DNA from 4 places in the Ruminococcus sp. AM26-12LB genome. Region 1 is predicted to be linked to each of the others. Evidence: riboswitches for the same ligand, from Rfam matches in the RefSeq annotation. Region 1 holds a riboswitch; each other region holds the start of a gene.

Region 1 (3,205 bases):
AAGAAAGTAAAATCCTGTATCCATTGCAAAACCTGTGCGATCATGAAGGGATTTGGCGGTGCAGGCGCTTTCTCCGACGGGAAATATAATATCACCAATCAGTTTGGCGGAACTCTGTACCAGCATATCGGCAAGGATACAGCCACAGAGCTGATGGAATATGTAGATAAACTGAACCTGATGCATGGCGGTGAGGGAACCAAACTTTATTCTACCACAAACAGCGAGATTCGTAAGCTCTGCCTTCAGAACGGCCTGCATCTTCTGGATGCATCAGTCCGCCATCTGGGAACAGATATCAACTATGTGGTACTTCAGAACCTCTATGAAAAAATGAAAGACCATGTGGACTTCTATTTTGACGCATCTGTTGACAAAGTAGAAAAAACTGAAGACGGTTATGCAGTTTTTGTAGGAGATGAGCGTTACGAGGGAACTTACTGTATCATCTCCGCAGGACGAAGCGGAAGTAAATGGATGGAGACGGTATGTACAGAGCTTAAGATCCCGACTCTTTCCAACCGTGTGGACATTGGAGTCCGTGTGGAGCTTCCGGCGGAGGTTTTCAGCCGTCTGACAGATGAGCTTTATGAGAGCAAGATCGTTTACAGAACTGAGAAGTTTGAGGATATGGTTCGTACCTTCTGCATGAACCCGCGAGGTGTTGTCGTGAATGAAAATACCAACGGTATTATCACAGTAAACGGTCACAGCTACGAAGATCCGGCAAAGCATACCAACAATACAAACTTTGCCCTTCTGGTATCCAAGCATTTCTCAGAGCCGTTCCATGACAGCAACGGATACGGTGAGAGCATTGCAAGACTTTCCAATATGCTTGGCGGTGGTGTTATGGTACAGCGGTTTGGAGATCTGATTCGCGGAAGACGAAGCACAAAAGCCCGTATTGAGGAAAGTTTCGTAACACCTACACTTTCTGCGACACCGGGAGATTTAAGCCTTGTTATGCCGAAACGTATCCTGGATGGCATCATCGAGATGATCTATGCCCTGGACAAGATCGCACCGGGAACAGCGGATGACGATACTTTGCTTTACGGCGTGGAGGTTAAATTCTACAACATGGAGGTTGAGATCGACGAAAATCTGGAAACCTGCCACAAGGGTCTCTTTGTTATCGGAGACTGCAGCGGTGTGACACACTCTCTTTCCCATGCATCTGCCAGCGGAATCTACGTAGCCAGATACCTGGAGCAGGAGTATTTTACCAGATAAACTGCAAAGCAGTTTATTTGTTATGAGCAAGTAGCAAAGCGGATTGCGAATATCCAGTGTAAGACAGTCCTTTTCTGATATCAGGGTGATGACAGAAAGGGGCTGTTTTTTATGCAGGATGTGCATGAATATTGGAGAAAATATTCTGATAATAACTGACAGATACAGGGAGAAAACCGGTTACTGTTCACTGGTAATATTTCGCGAGGTGTTTTTTGTGAGCGAAGATCACAGAAAACCGTGAATCGTCTGACATCAATCTTGACAAATATGTGAGTTTGTGGTAAAAGTTAGATAACCAGATAAAAGAAAATATGTGCAAATGTTATAATGATAAGGTTGCATCCAGTCGGATGTGCAAAAGAGAATCCGGTGAGAATCCGGAACGATACCGTCACTGTGAAAGGGGAGCTGCTTTTATAACCACTGGGAGACCGGGAAGGGAAAGCAGCGTGGAACCAAGTCAGGAGAACTGCCTTATTGTGAGATCCAGGGATTCGCGGTTTACGAATCGGTATTCTCCATAACAATACAGAACTTCTTTTTATGTATTTGTATTGCGCAGAGAATCATGTGTGAGCAGGCGGCCGCAGAGAGCTGCTGTTTTTTTGTACATATCAGTATTCTGGAAATACATGAAAAGAGGACAATAAGAAATGAAAAGAAAAACAATGTTAGCTCTGATGCTCGCAGTTTCCATGACATGCTCTATGGGGGCAGCTACAACAGCAATGGCAGCAGAGGATTCTGCTACAGAAGAGAACGCTGAGGCAGCTGATACCACAGAGGCTTCTGATGCAGATCAGGAAGCAGCAGATAATGTAGCAGCTCTGATCGACAAGATCTATGTACAGGAAAGAAACGACACAACAGATGAGGACTGCAAGGCAGCCAAAGAAGCATGGGATGCTCTGACAGATGCTCAGAAAGAGCTGGTAGAGGGTGAGAATGCAGATCCGGATTATTTCGGACGTGACACAGGAGATGCTTCCAAGGACGATCCGCGTAACCAGGATGAGATCGGTGAGAATGAACTTCTTGTTGTAAGCTTTGGTACTTCCTTCAATGACAGCCGTGCAGAGGATGTCAAGGGAATCGAGGATGCTCTTGCAGAAGCTTATCCGGACTGGTCTGTAAGAAGAGCATTTACAGCACAGATCATCATCAACCATGTAGAGGCAAGAGATGATGAAGTGATCGATAACATGCAGCAGGCTCTTGACCGTGCAGTAGAGAATGGTGTTAAGAATCTGGTTGTACAGCCTACCCATCTGATGCATGGTGCTGAGTACGATGAGATGACAGAAGCGATCAATGGCTATAAAGATAAATTCGAGTCTGTAGCTATCGCAGAGCCAATGCTCGGTGAGGTTGGAGACGATGCAACTGTGATCAATGATGACAAGAAAGCCGTTGCTCAGGCGATCACAGATACGGCTTGCAAAGAGGCCGGATTTGACAGCATGGATGCAGCAGCTGAGGCTGGCACAGCATTCGTATTCATGGGACATGGAACATCCCATACAGCTAATATTACATACGATCAGATGCAGACACAGATGGAAAATCTTGGATTGAAGAACGCATTCATCGGTACTGTAGAGGGGAAGCCGGAAGATACAGCCTGCGACAAGGTTATCGAGAAAGTAAAAGAAGCAGGATACAAGAACGTTGTTCTTCGTCCGCTGATGGTTGTTGCCGGAGACCATGCAAATAACGATATGGCCGGTGATGATGAGGATTCCTGGAAGAGCCAGTTTGTAGCATCCGGAAACTTCGATAAGGTTGACTGCCAGATCGAGGGTCTTGGAAGAATCGAAGCAGTTGAGAAGCTTTATGTAGAGCATACAAAGGCAGCCATCGATTCTCTGGGAAGCACTGAGGAGTCCGCAGATTCTGATGCAGCAGCAGATACAGAGGCTGATTCTGCTGAGGAGTCCGCAGAATAATAAATATAAAAATATCTGAG
Region 2 (3,205 bases), on a different contig from region 1:
AAAAACGCCTCTGGACAGAGAACGAAGAGGGCGATAAAGTACATTTCCGTCAGTTCAACAACGGATTTGAGGAAGCGGAGTATGTTGCAGGAGAGATCATCCAGGGGCGCCGCAACGGGAAGTTCCAGTACAAGGACTGTGCAGTACTTTATCGGACCAATGCCCAGTCTCGTCTCTTTGAGGAGAAATTTCTCCTGGCAAATGTTCCTTATAAGATTGTCGGCGGCGTGAATTTTTATGCCCGCAAAGAGATCAAGGATCTGTTAAGCTATCTGAAGACCATTGACAATGCCAGTGATGATCTGGCTGTGCGCAGGATCTTAAATGTGCCAAAAAGAGGGATCGGACTCACCAGCATCGGCCGTGTCCAGGACTATGCGGATATGATGAACCTGAGCTTTTACGATGCGCTACGCGTGGTGGAGGAAGTACCGTCCATTGGCAGGGCAGCAGGAAAGATCAATGATTTTGTATCCTTTATCCAGGGACTGAAAAGTAAGGCAGAGGCCTATACAGTCCGTGAAACCCTGGAAGAGGTCATTGAGCTTACCGGTTATGTGAAGGAACTGGAGGCAGAGAAAACGGAGGAGGCCCAGGCGAGGATCGAAAATATCGATGAGCTGATCTCCAAGACAGAATCCTTCCAGGAAGCCATGGAGGAGGCCGGACAGCCGGCAACACTTTCTGCATTTCTGGAGGAGATCGCACTGGTGGCAGATATCGATTCTGTTGATCCGGATCAGGATTATGTGCTGCTGATGACCCTTCACAGTGCCAAGGGACTGGAATTCCCCAATGTATTTATCGTGGGAATGGAGGACGGTGTTTTTCCGGGATATGCTTCCATCTGGTCCGGTGATCCGTCGGATATCGAGGAGGAGCGAAGGCTCTGTTATGTGGGGATCACCCGTGCCATGAAGGAACTGACTTTAACCTGTGCAAAACAGCGGATGATCCGTGGGGAGACTCAGTATAACCGTGTGTCACGTTTTGTAAGGGAGGTTCCACGGGAGCTGGTAGATCTTGGACATACCATTCAGGAGAAAAAGCCCAGAGTAGATGATATCGTATCTCCGAAAAGCGCCTATGCCCAGATGAAAATGAATTTCCAGGCAAAGAGCACCCTGCAGAAAAAAGATTTCACAGTGAAGAAGGCGGACAGCCTGGACTATGGTGAGGGAGACACGGTCCGTCATGTGAAATTCGGAGTCGGTATCGTAAAAAATATCGCAGACGGCGGCAGAGACTACGAAGTGACGGTAGACTTTGACAAAGTCGGCGTGAAAAAAATGTTCGCCGGTTTTGCCAAGCTGAAAAAGATCTGAGAGGGATCTCTCCGGGCAGACTATTTCTGCAAAAAACTGTAAAAATCCGGCCTCAAGGTTGTAATTGGAAAACCGGTATGTTAGAATCAGTATCAGCGTAATTGAATTGCTGTGAAGTGAACAGTATCACCGGCACATATGCTGCCGGATACTGTGAGAGGGAATCGGGTAAAAAGCCTGAGCGGTTGCGGCCACTGTATACAGAAGAAGGGATTTCACATGCCATTGCAGAAACTCATGTGAGAAGGCGAAATCCCGATGTCAGAGAGATTCTGGAGAAAATTCTGATACATCATTCATGATCGGCTAAAAGATGAATGGTGTATCAGTTTTTATTTTGCGGAGTTTTTTCTGAGTCTGTAAGTCAGGAAACCTGCTTGACAGTATGTAAGTGGGAGCTTCCGTACAAAGTGTTCCGTGCAGATTTTATGAAGCCCCATCTTTTCGGTTACCCATAGGCAACAGGAGATAAAACAGGCGAAAAGAGAGGAAATGAAATGAAAAACAAGTATGTATCCACAAGAATCATGGCAATGGTAATGGCAGCGGCAATGACCGTATCAGCAGCTCCGGCTGTTTATGCCGCAGAGAGAGCAGACTCCGAGACCATCAAGGAAGACAACCAGCCGGCAGCAGAAGACAGTACAGAGTCTGCAGACACCGAAGATTCTTCCGCAGAGGCAACCAAGACAGAATATCCTCTGACCATCACAACCTATGATTACGATGGAAACGAAATCGAAACCACTTATGAAAAAGCACCGGAAAAAGTCCTTGCTGTATATCAGGGAAGCATTGAGACTATGCTCGCACTTGGTCTGGAAGACCACCTGGTAGCTACCGCAGGTCTTGATAATGAAGTTCCGGAAGATCTCAAAGAAGCATTCTCAAAAACAAATTATCTTGACGAATTTACCCCATCCCTTGAAACTGTAACAATGCTGGAGCCGGACATGATCTTATCCTGGAGCTCTCTTTTCTCTGATAAGAATCTGGGAAATGTAACAGACTGGATCGACAAAGGCTGCAACACCTACTACAACACCAATACTCGTCCGGACGGCGACAGAACACTGGAAAATGAATTCACAGATATCTTAAATATCGGAAAGATCTTCGATGTACAGGACAAAGCACAGGCTATCGTTGATGATGCAAAAGCAGTGATCGACAAAACTCTTACTGCAACTGCAGATGTAAAAGACAAACCAAGCGTAATGGTATTGGAGCCTCTTGGAGATGACATCACAAACTATGGCGTAAAGAGCCTTGGCGGAGATATGGTAACACAGTTAGGCGCAACTCTTGCAAACCCGGATGCTTCCACCGTTGGAAAAGAGGATATCATCGCAGCCAACCCTGACGTGATCTTTGTGGTTTACATGCCATATGCAGGAGATGATCCGGAAACTGTTAAGAACAGCCAGCTTGCAGTGATCCAGGATGATGAGTCCCTGAAGAGCCTTGACGCAGTAAAGAACGGACGTGTTTACCCGATCATGCTCAGTGAGATGTATGCAAGTGCAACACGTACCCAGGACGGAATCGAAACTTTTGCAAAGGGATTATATCCGGACGTAAATCTTGACTGATCGGAGAAAATGCAGTGAAAGAAACAGCTTCACAGAGAAAAAAAGATAAGGTGCTCAGAACATCCATGTATGTGGCAGTTCTCATCGGACTTGCAGGATTCCTTATTTTTTCCATACTTGCAGCCATCACTTTTGGAAATGCGGATCTGTCACTGAAGGATGTATACAGCGTTATCGCTTATAAATTGTTTCATATAAAAAGTCTGTCCGCCTATGCGGAAGGCGCAGTTCATGATGTTGTGTGGCTGATCCGGCTGCCTAGAGTCCTTCTGGCTCTGGCAGTTGGAA
Region 3 (3,205 bases), on a different contig from region 1:
ATCGTTCCACTGGTCAATGTCAGTGGCTTTGAGCATCGCACCATGAGTCTGGTCTATGAGGATGGCAAGAACCTGAACCGCGTTTTCCCCGGAGATCCTGAGGGAACAGCTGCAGATCGTATTGCCTATGCTATAGTGACAAAGCTTTTTTCCATAGCAGATTATTATATCGACCTGCATAGCGGAGATGGGTTCGAACAGCTTCATCCCTATGTTTATTATGTAGGGGTTGTAGATGAAAAGACAGCAGAGAAATCATTACATATGGCACGGCATATCGGCGTAAAATATGTGGTCCGTTCCACAACCGCCACAGGTGGCGCCTACAATTATGCTTCTTCTCTTGGAATTCCAAGTATTCTCATCGAAAGAGGCGGACACAGCTACTGGACCTGGGAGGAAGTAGAACAGGATAAAAGAGACGTCCGTCACCTTGTTTTTCATCTCCAGGGAAAGAAATGTCATGGTCTGAAGCATTACCGTCAGATGCTTCTTGAAAATGTAGTCTATGAATATGCGCCGTATACCGGATGCTGGTATCCATCCAAGAAGCCTGGAGAGTACTTCTTTAAGGGAGAAGAATTGGGTGAACTGAGAGATTACTATGGAAATTTACTTTACACATCTATTGCAACTGAAAACGGAGTCGTACTTTATCAGACAGCCAGTCTGAACATTATTGAAGACGGACCAATGATCGCATATGCAGCGATCACGGAGACTCTGACCTGATAGTAAACAACCTTTTCAGAACGCTTCTGTCTGAAATCATATTGAAACAGTAAGAAAACCGGGTTTTACCATTTGCTATTCTATTTGTAAAAATAGCGAGGTAAAATCCGTGTTTTTTTAGCAGATCAGATAAATCCAATTGTCAAATCCCCCATGGGGGATATATACAATTCAAGCATCTTTAACAAAATTTATGAGTTTTCTAAAAATATAACATTTTTCCATAGACATAAACTATAGTTTTATCATATAATGTTTCAGTAATTTGACAGCATTTGCTGATTTTCACATCAGCCGTTGTAAGTTCTGAGAGGATTAATAGGGAAACCGGTGTAAATCCGGTACGATCCCGTCACTGTAAGGGGAAATCCTCAGACAAAGTACCACTGGTCGAGTGCGTGAGAAATAGACCGGGAAGGTGTCTGAGGGTAAGGATCCTAAGTCAGGAGACCTGCTTGCAATTGTTTTAAAATGATTCTTACGGAAGATAGGAAGCATATTTATTTTGTGTGCCCGTATTTCGTCACGGGCTTTTTTCGTGCAAATTTTCTAAAATTCCATGCATATTCTGCATATTAAGAATCCAATAGTTTCTTTTATCTAACTAAATTAAAACGGCAATGTTAAAATCGCATCAAATGAGGAAAGGAGTAAAACGTGACAAAGAAACAAGTAGGAAAAAGATTTCTCCAGATCATCATTGTATTATTTGGAATCAGCTTTTTCACATTTGGACTGACCTACCTGTCACCTGGTGATCCTGCGGAGATCATGCTGACAGAGTGTGGTAATCTTCCTACACCAGAGCTTCTGGAACAGACAAGACATGAGCTTGGCCTTGATCAGCCCTTTCTCGTGCAGTATGGTTCCTGGCTGAAGGGTGTTGTTACAGGAGATATGGGACAGTCCTATTCTTTCAAAATGCCGGTAACAGATAAACTGGTATCCTGTTTCTGGCCGACGCTGAGGATGTCGTTGCTGGCACTTCTGATGATGGTCATTATTTCCATACCGCTTGGAATCCTGGCCGCTGTATATCAGAACAAATTCCCGGATTATTTTGTGAGAGGAATTACCTTTGTGGGAGTATCTGTTCCAAGCTTCTGGCTGGGCCTGATCCTTCTCAGCATCTTTGGTGTTCAGCTTCGCTGGATCAATGTTGCAGGAGGCAGTACGGATTTTAAATCCATGATCCTCCCGGCGCTGACTCTTGCACTTGCCATGTCTGCAAAATATACCAGACAGGTAAGAAGTGCAGTGCTGGAGGAACTTCATCAGGATTATGTCACAGGTGCAAGAATGCGTGGAATCAAGGAAAGCGTCATTCTCTGGAAACACGTCCTTCCTAATGTTATGCTTCCGCTGGTAACGCTGTTGGGACTTTCCCTTGGAAGTCTTCTGGGAGGTACTGCAGTTGTAGAGATCATTTACAACTGGCCTGGAATGGGAAATATGGCAGTAAAGGCGATTTCCTGTCGTGACTATCCTCTTGTACAGGGCTATGTACTTTGGATCGCGATCCTGTACATGTGCATCAACCTGCTTGTGGATCTGTCCTATACTTATCTCGATCCAAGACTTAAGGAGGATAGATAATTGAAAAAGGTATTACGAACATTCAAAGAAAATAAACAGTTCACTCTTTTCTTCATTCTGGGTCTCGTGGTGATCGGAATTGCGATCTTTGCGCCGCAGCTCTCACCATATGATCCACTGAATGCAGTTATGACCGAATCACTGCAGGAGCCAAGCTCCGCTCATCCGTTCGGAACGGATAAGCTTGGACGAGATCTTCTTTCCCGTGTTATCTTCGGAACAAGAACCTCTCTGATCATGACCTTATGTCTGGTTGCAGTGATCTTTGTCATCGGTACATTTTTAGGAGTTATTGCCGGATATTTCGGCGGCGTTGTGGATGCAGTGATCATGCGTATCGCAGATATGATGATCTCCTTCCCTGGGCTTGTACTGGCCATTGCCATTGCCGGTATGCTTGGACCAAACCTGGTCAATGCCGTTATTTCCATTGCGGCTGTAAGCTGGACAAAATATGCCCGTCTTGCACGAAGTATGGTCTTGAAAGTCAAGAAGAGTCTTTACATAGAGGCAGCTATAGTAAACGGAACAAAGACCTGGAAAATTCTTCTTGTACACATTCTTCCCAACATGGTAACCCAGATGGTGGTAACTGCGGCAGCAGATATCGGAACTATGATGCTGGAGCTGGCTTCCCTTTCATTCCTGGGATTTGGTGCAACTGCGCCGACACCGGAGTGGGGACTGATGCTGAATGAAGGAAGAACCTACATGGCAAAGGCGCCATGGCTTATGATCTACCCTGGTATCGCTATCGTGATCTGTGTTGTTGTTTTCAACATGCTTGGAGACAGCATCCGTGATGTACTGGATCCGCGCCAGGATCAATAAAACAACTCTGTAACAAACCAACACCATATGATCAGTATATTATCTT
Region 4 (3,205 bases), on a different contig from region 1:
TTGATCGTATTACGTAAAATCCCGGATATCCGCCTGGAAAAGAAGGACTTTTACAGGCAGCCCTCTATGAGCCTGCGGCTTTTGGAACTGGCGGTTCCTCTTGCGATACAGAATGTGATCATCTCCGTGGGAGGACTTGTGGTACAGTATGTGATCAATGGATTTGGTTTTCTGTTTGTGGCGGGATTTACGGCATCGAACAAGCTGTATGGGGTTTTGGAGATGGCTGCCGTTTCATATGGATATGCTATTACAACCTATGTGGGCCAGAATCTTGGTGCAAAGAAATATCAGAGGATTCGAAAAGGCGTGCGCAGCGGCACTTATATGGCAGTGCTCACTTCGGCTTTCATTTCCGGCATGATGGTACTGTTTGGACGTAATGTACTGTCCCTGTTTGTATCCGGTGAACCGGATCAGACCCGACAGGTATTGGATATAGCATATAAGTATTTGTTTATCATGGCTGTCTTTTTGTGGGTGCTGTATCTGCTGTATGTGTATCGTTCCGCTATCCAGGGCCTGGGTAATACTTTGATTCCGCTTGCCAGCGGCATTGCAGAATTTATAATGCGTGTCAGTGTTGCGCTGCTGCTGCCAAAACTGATCGGTGAAGATGGAATATACTATGCAGAGATCTGTGCATGGAGCAGTGCAGCTGTTTTATTATTCGTAAGTTATATGATCATTATACGGAAATATAAAGAAGTCACCGTTCATACATAATGTTATTTACTTAAGGGATCTATAATAATACAGGCAGAAAATATCCGGGTTTCACTATGAAATGTTCAGATATTTTATATTTGACAAAAAAACTATTTATATAAAAAGAAAAGTATGATATTATGATACTTACAACTATGAAAATTGAATAGTCAGAAGGGTGTACAAAGTACTTAATAAGGAATCTGGTGAAATGCCAGAACAGCCACCGCTACTGTGACAGGGACGAAAACCAAAATATCACTGGAGAGATCCGGGAAGATGGTAAGTAGGAAGAACTGGAGTCAGGAGACTTGCCTTTTTGACAGAAGAATTCTGATTCGGATGGGATACAGAAGGAATAAGCTCTGCCTGAGGTAGAGGTTTGTTTTTTGTGCTGATATGATGCTGGATCATATCAGCTTTTTTTATTTTAACCGAATAAACAGATGAAAAATGAGGAGAAATGAAAATGGGAAAAGTAATTGCAAAGCGTTTTATATTTATGATTCCGGTAGTGCTGGCGGTTACATTTATTATTTTTATGTTGAGTTTTATATCGGCAGGTGATGCTGCCAGAGTGCTGGCGGAGAAAAAATATGAGCATCCGTCACCGGAGCAGGTAGAAGAAGTACGGCATGAGGAAGGACTGGATCAGCCGGTGCTGGTACAATACGGGAAATGGCTGGATCAGGCACTTCATGGCGATTTTGGGAAATCATATTCTACCAGAAAACCGGCTTTTGAGGAATTAAAAAGATATTTTCCACAGACATTTAAACTGGCAGTTACTTCGTTTTTATTGTTGATGATCGTGTCAGTCCCTCTTGGAATTTTGTCGGCAATTTATGAAAACAGAGTTCTGGATAAAGTCATTCGCATTTTGTCGTCCCTCAGTGTATCTATGCCGTCTTTCTGGATCGGTCTGATGCTGCTCTATATATTTGGAGTAAAGCTAAAAGTGATTTCCGTGATCGGAGGAGATGCCGGAGGCATCCCGATTCTTGCGGCATTTGCCATGGATATCAGTTTCTTTGGAATTATGACGAGATTGATCCGTACCAATATGATACAGGTGCTGAAGCAGGATTACATACGTGCCAGCAGAGCTAAGGGATTGTCATCTGTAAATGTAATTTTGCGTCATGGTCTGAAAAATATCCTGATTCCTGTGCTGACACGTCTGGTATCAATTGTGATCGGTTTTTTCTGTGGCTCAGCTGTGATAGAAAGTATTTTTTCAATTCAGGGAATCGGAAATCTGGCATTGAAATCCGTGATCTCAAAAGACACTCCGGTGCTGCAATGTTTTATCTTTATTCTGGCTGTTGGCATTGTAGTATTAAATTTTCTTGTGGATATCGCCTATTCTGCGATTGACCGGCGAATCCAGTTAAAGTAAAGGAGAGATCATAGAATGGAAAGCAGAAGAAAGCAGAAAACAGAAAAAAGCATGATCCAGAATCTGTACTGGAAACAGGTATTCCGGTCACCGAAAACAAAAATAGGATTGATGGTGGTCATAATTTTTGCATTGGCAGCTATTTTTGCACCTGTACTGGCGCCGCATGATCCACTGCTTGTGGATGTTTCGATAAAATTAAAGAATCCGTCGGCGGCATATCCTTTAGGTACTGATCAGCTGGGACGATGTATTTTATCAAGACTTCTCTGGGGCAGCCGGTATTCACTGAGCTATAGCTTTACGGTGCTTCTGATTACTGTATGTGTCGGGGTGCCTATCGGACTGTTTGCCGGATATGTAGGTGGAAAAATCGATTCCATAATTATGAGGATCATTGATGTATTTATGGCTATGCCGGTCTTTATTGTGGCACTTGCCATTGCAGGAACCGTAGGAGCCAGCGGCGCTCATCTGATTCTGTCCTTATCGGTCGTATCCTGGGCAGAATATGCAAGGCTTGCCCGAGCATTGACACTTCAGGAAAAAAATAAAAATTATATGACCGCACTAAAAGCCGGCGGCTGCGGCCACGCAAGGATCATATTTAGGCATGTATTGAGAAATATCCTGCCATCTGTGATCGCACTGGCAACAATGGAAATCGGTTCGATCATTCTGTCAATTGCCGGTTTTTCCTTTATCGGCCTTGGTGTGCAGGCACCGACACCGGAATGGGGGATCATGCTCAGTGACAGTAGAAGTTATATCCAGACTTATCCAAGACTGATGTTTTATCCGGGCATACTGATCATGATCATTGTTCTGGCATTTAATTATCTGGGGGAGGGAATACAGAATGGAACAGCCCAAAAATGATGTCCTAAGGGTAAAAAGACTACATGTGGAGTTTCAGACATCTCACGGAATGGTTCATGCAGTAAAAGATGTCAGCCTGGAAGTAAAACGCGGAAGGATCCATGCTCTGGTGGGAGAAAGTGGAAGCGGCAAGTCAGTTACCTCTCTGACGATCATGAATCTGCTTGCAGGAAATGGAAAGGTGATATCCGGAGATGTGACACTGAACGAAAAGAGTCT

The links. A riboswitch is a leader RNA that binds a small molecule or an ion and turns the genes downstream of it on or off. The one in region 1 is predicted to bind cobalamin.
Region 2: it holds a riboswitch for cobalamin, as region 1 does, so the genes downstream of both, DW694_RS07130 (ABC transporter substrate-binding protein) here and DW694_RS07470 (sirohydrochlorin cobaltochelatase) in region 1, are expected to answer to the same signal.
Region 3: it holds a riboswitch for cobalamin, as region 1 does, so the genes downstream of both, nikB (nickel ABC transporter permease) here and DW694_RS07470 (sirohydrochlorin cobaltochelatase) in region 1, are expected to answer to the same signal.
Region 4: it holds a riboswitch for cobalamin, as region 1 does, so the genes downstream of both, DW694_RS14975 (ABC transporter permease) here and DW694_RS07470 (sirohydrochlorin cobaltochelatase) in region 1, are expected to answer to the same signal.

What each region holds. Positions count from the first base shown of each region.
Region 1 covers NZ_QUJX01000008.1:68,936-72,140, reverse strand. The annotation lists gene DW694_RS07475 (FAD-dependent protein) at 1-1,236, shown strand, start outside; cobalamin riboswitch at 1,556-1,731, shown strand; gene DW694_RS07470 (sirohydrochlorin cobaltochelatase) at 1,893-3,185, shown strand.
Region 2 covers NZ_QUJX01000007.1:166,069-169,273, forward strand. The annotation lists gene pcrA (DNA helicase PcrA) at 1-1,325, shown strand, start outside; cobalamin riboswitch at 1,439-1,721, shown strand; gene DW694_RS07130 (ABC transporter substrate-binding protein) at 1,823-2,917, shown strand; gene DW694_RS07135 (iron ABC transporter permease) at 2,932-3,205, shown strand, end outside.
Region 3 covers NZ_QUJX01000016.1:69,275-72,479, reverse strand. The annotation lists gene DW694_RS12880 (M14 family metallopeptidase) at 1-732, shown strand, start outside; cobalamin riboswitch at 1,017-1,206, shown strand; gene nikB (nickel ABC transporter permease) at 1,390-2,328, shown strand; gene nikC (nickel transporter permease) at 2,329-3,159, shown strand.
Region 4 covers NZ_QUJX01000022.1:26,893-30,097, forward strand. The annotation lists gene DW694_RS14970 (MATE family efflux transporter) at 1-726, shown strand, start outside; cobalamin riboswitch at 868-1,042, shown strand; gene DW694_RS14975 (ABC transporter permease) at 1,178-2,107, shown strand; gene nikC (nickel transporter permease) at 2,123-2,986, shown strand; gene DW694_RS14985 (ABC transporter ATP-binding protein) at 2,967-3,205, shown strand, end outside.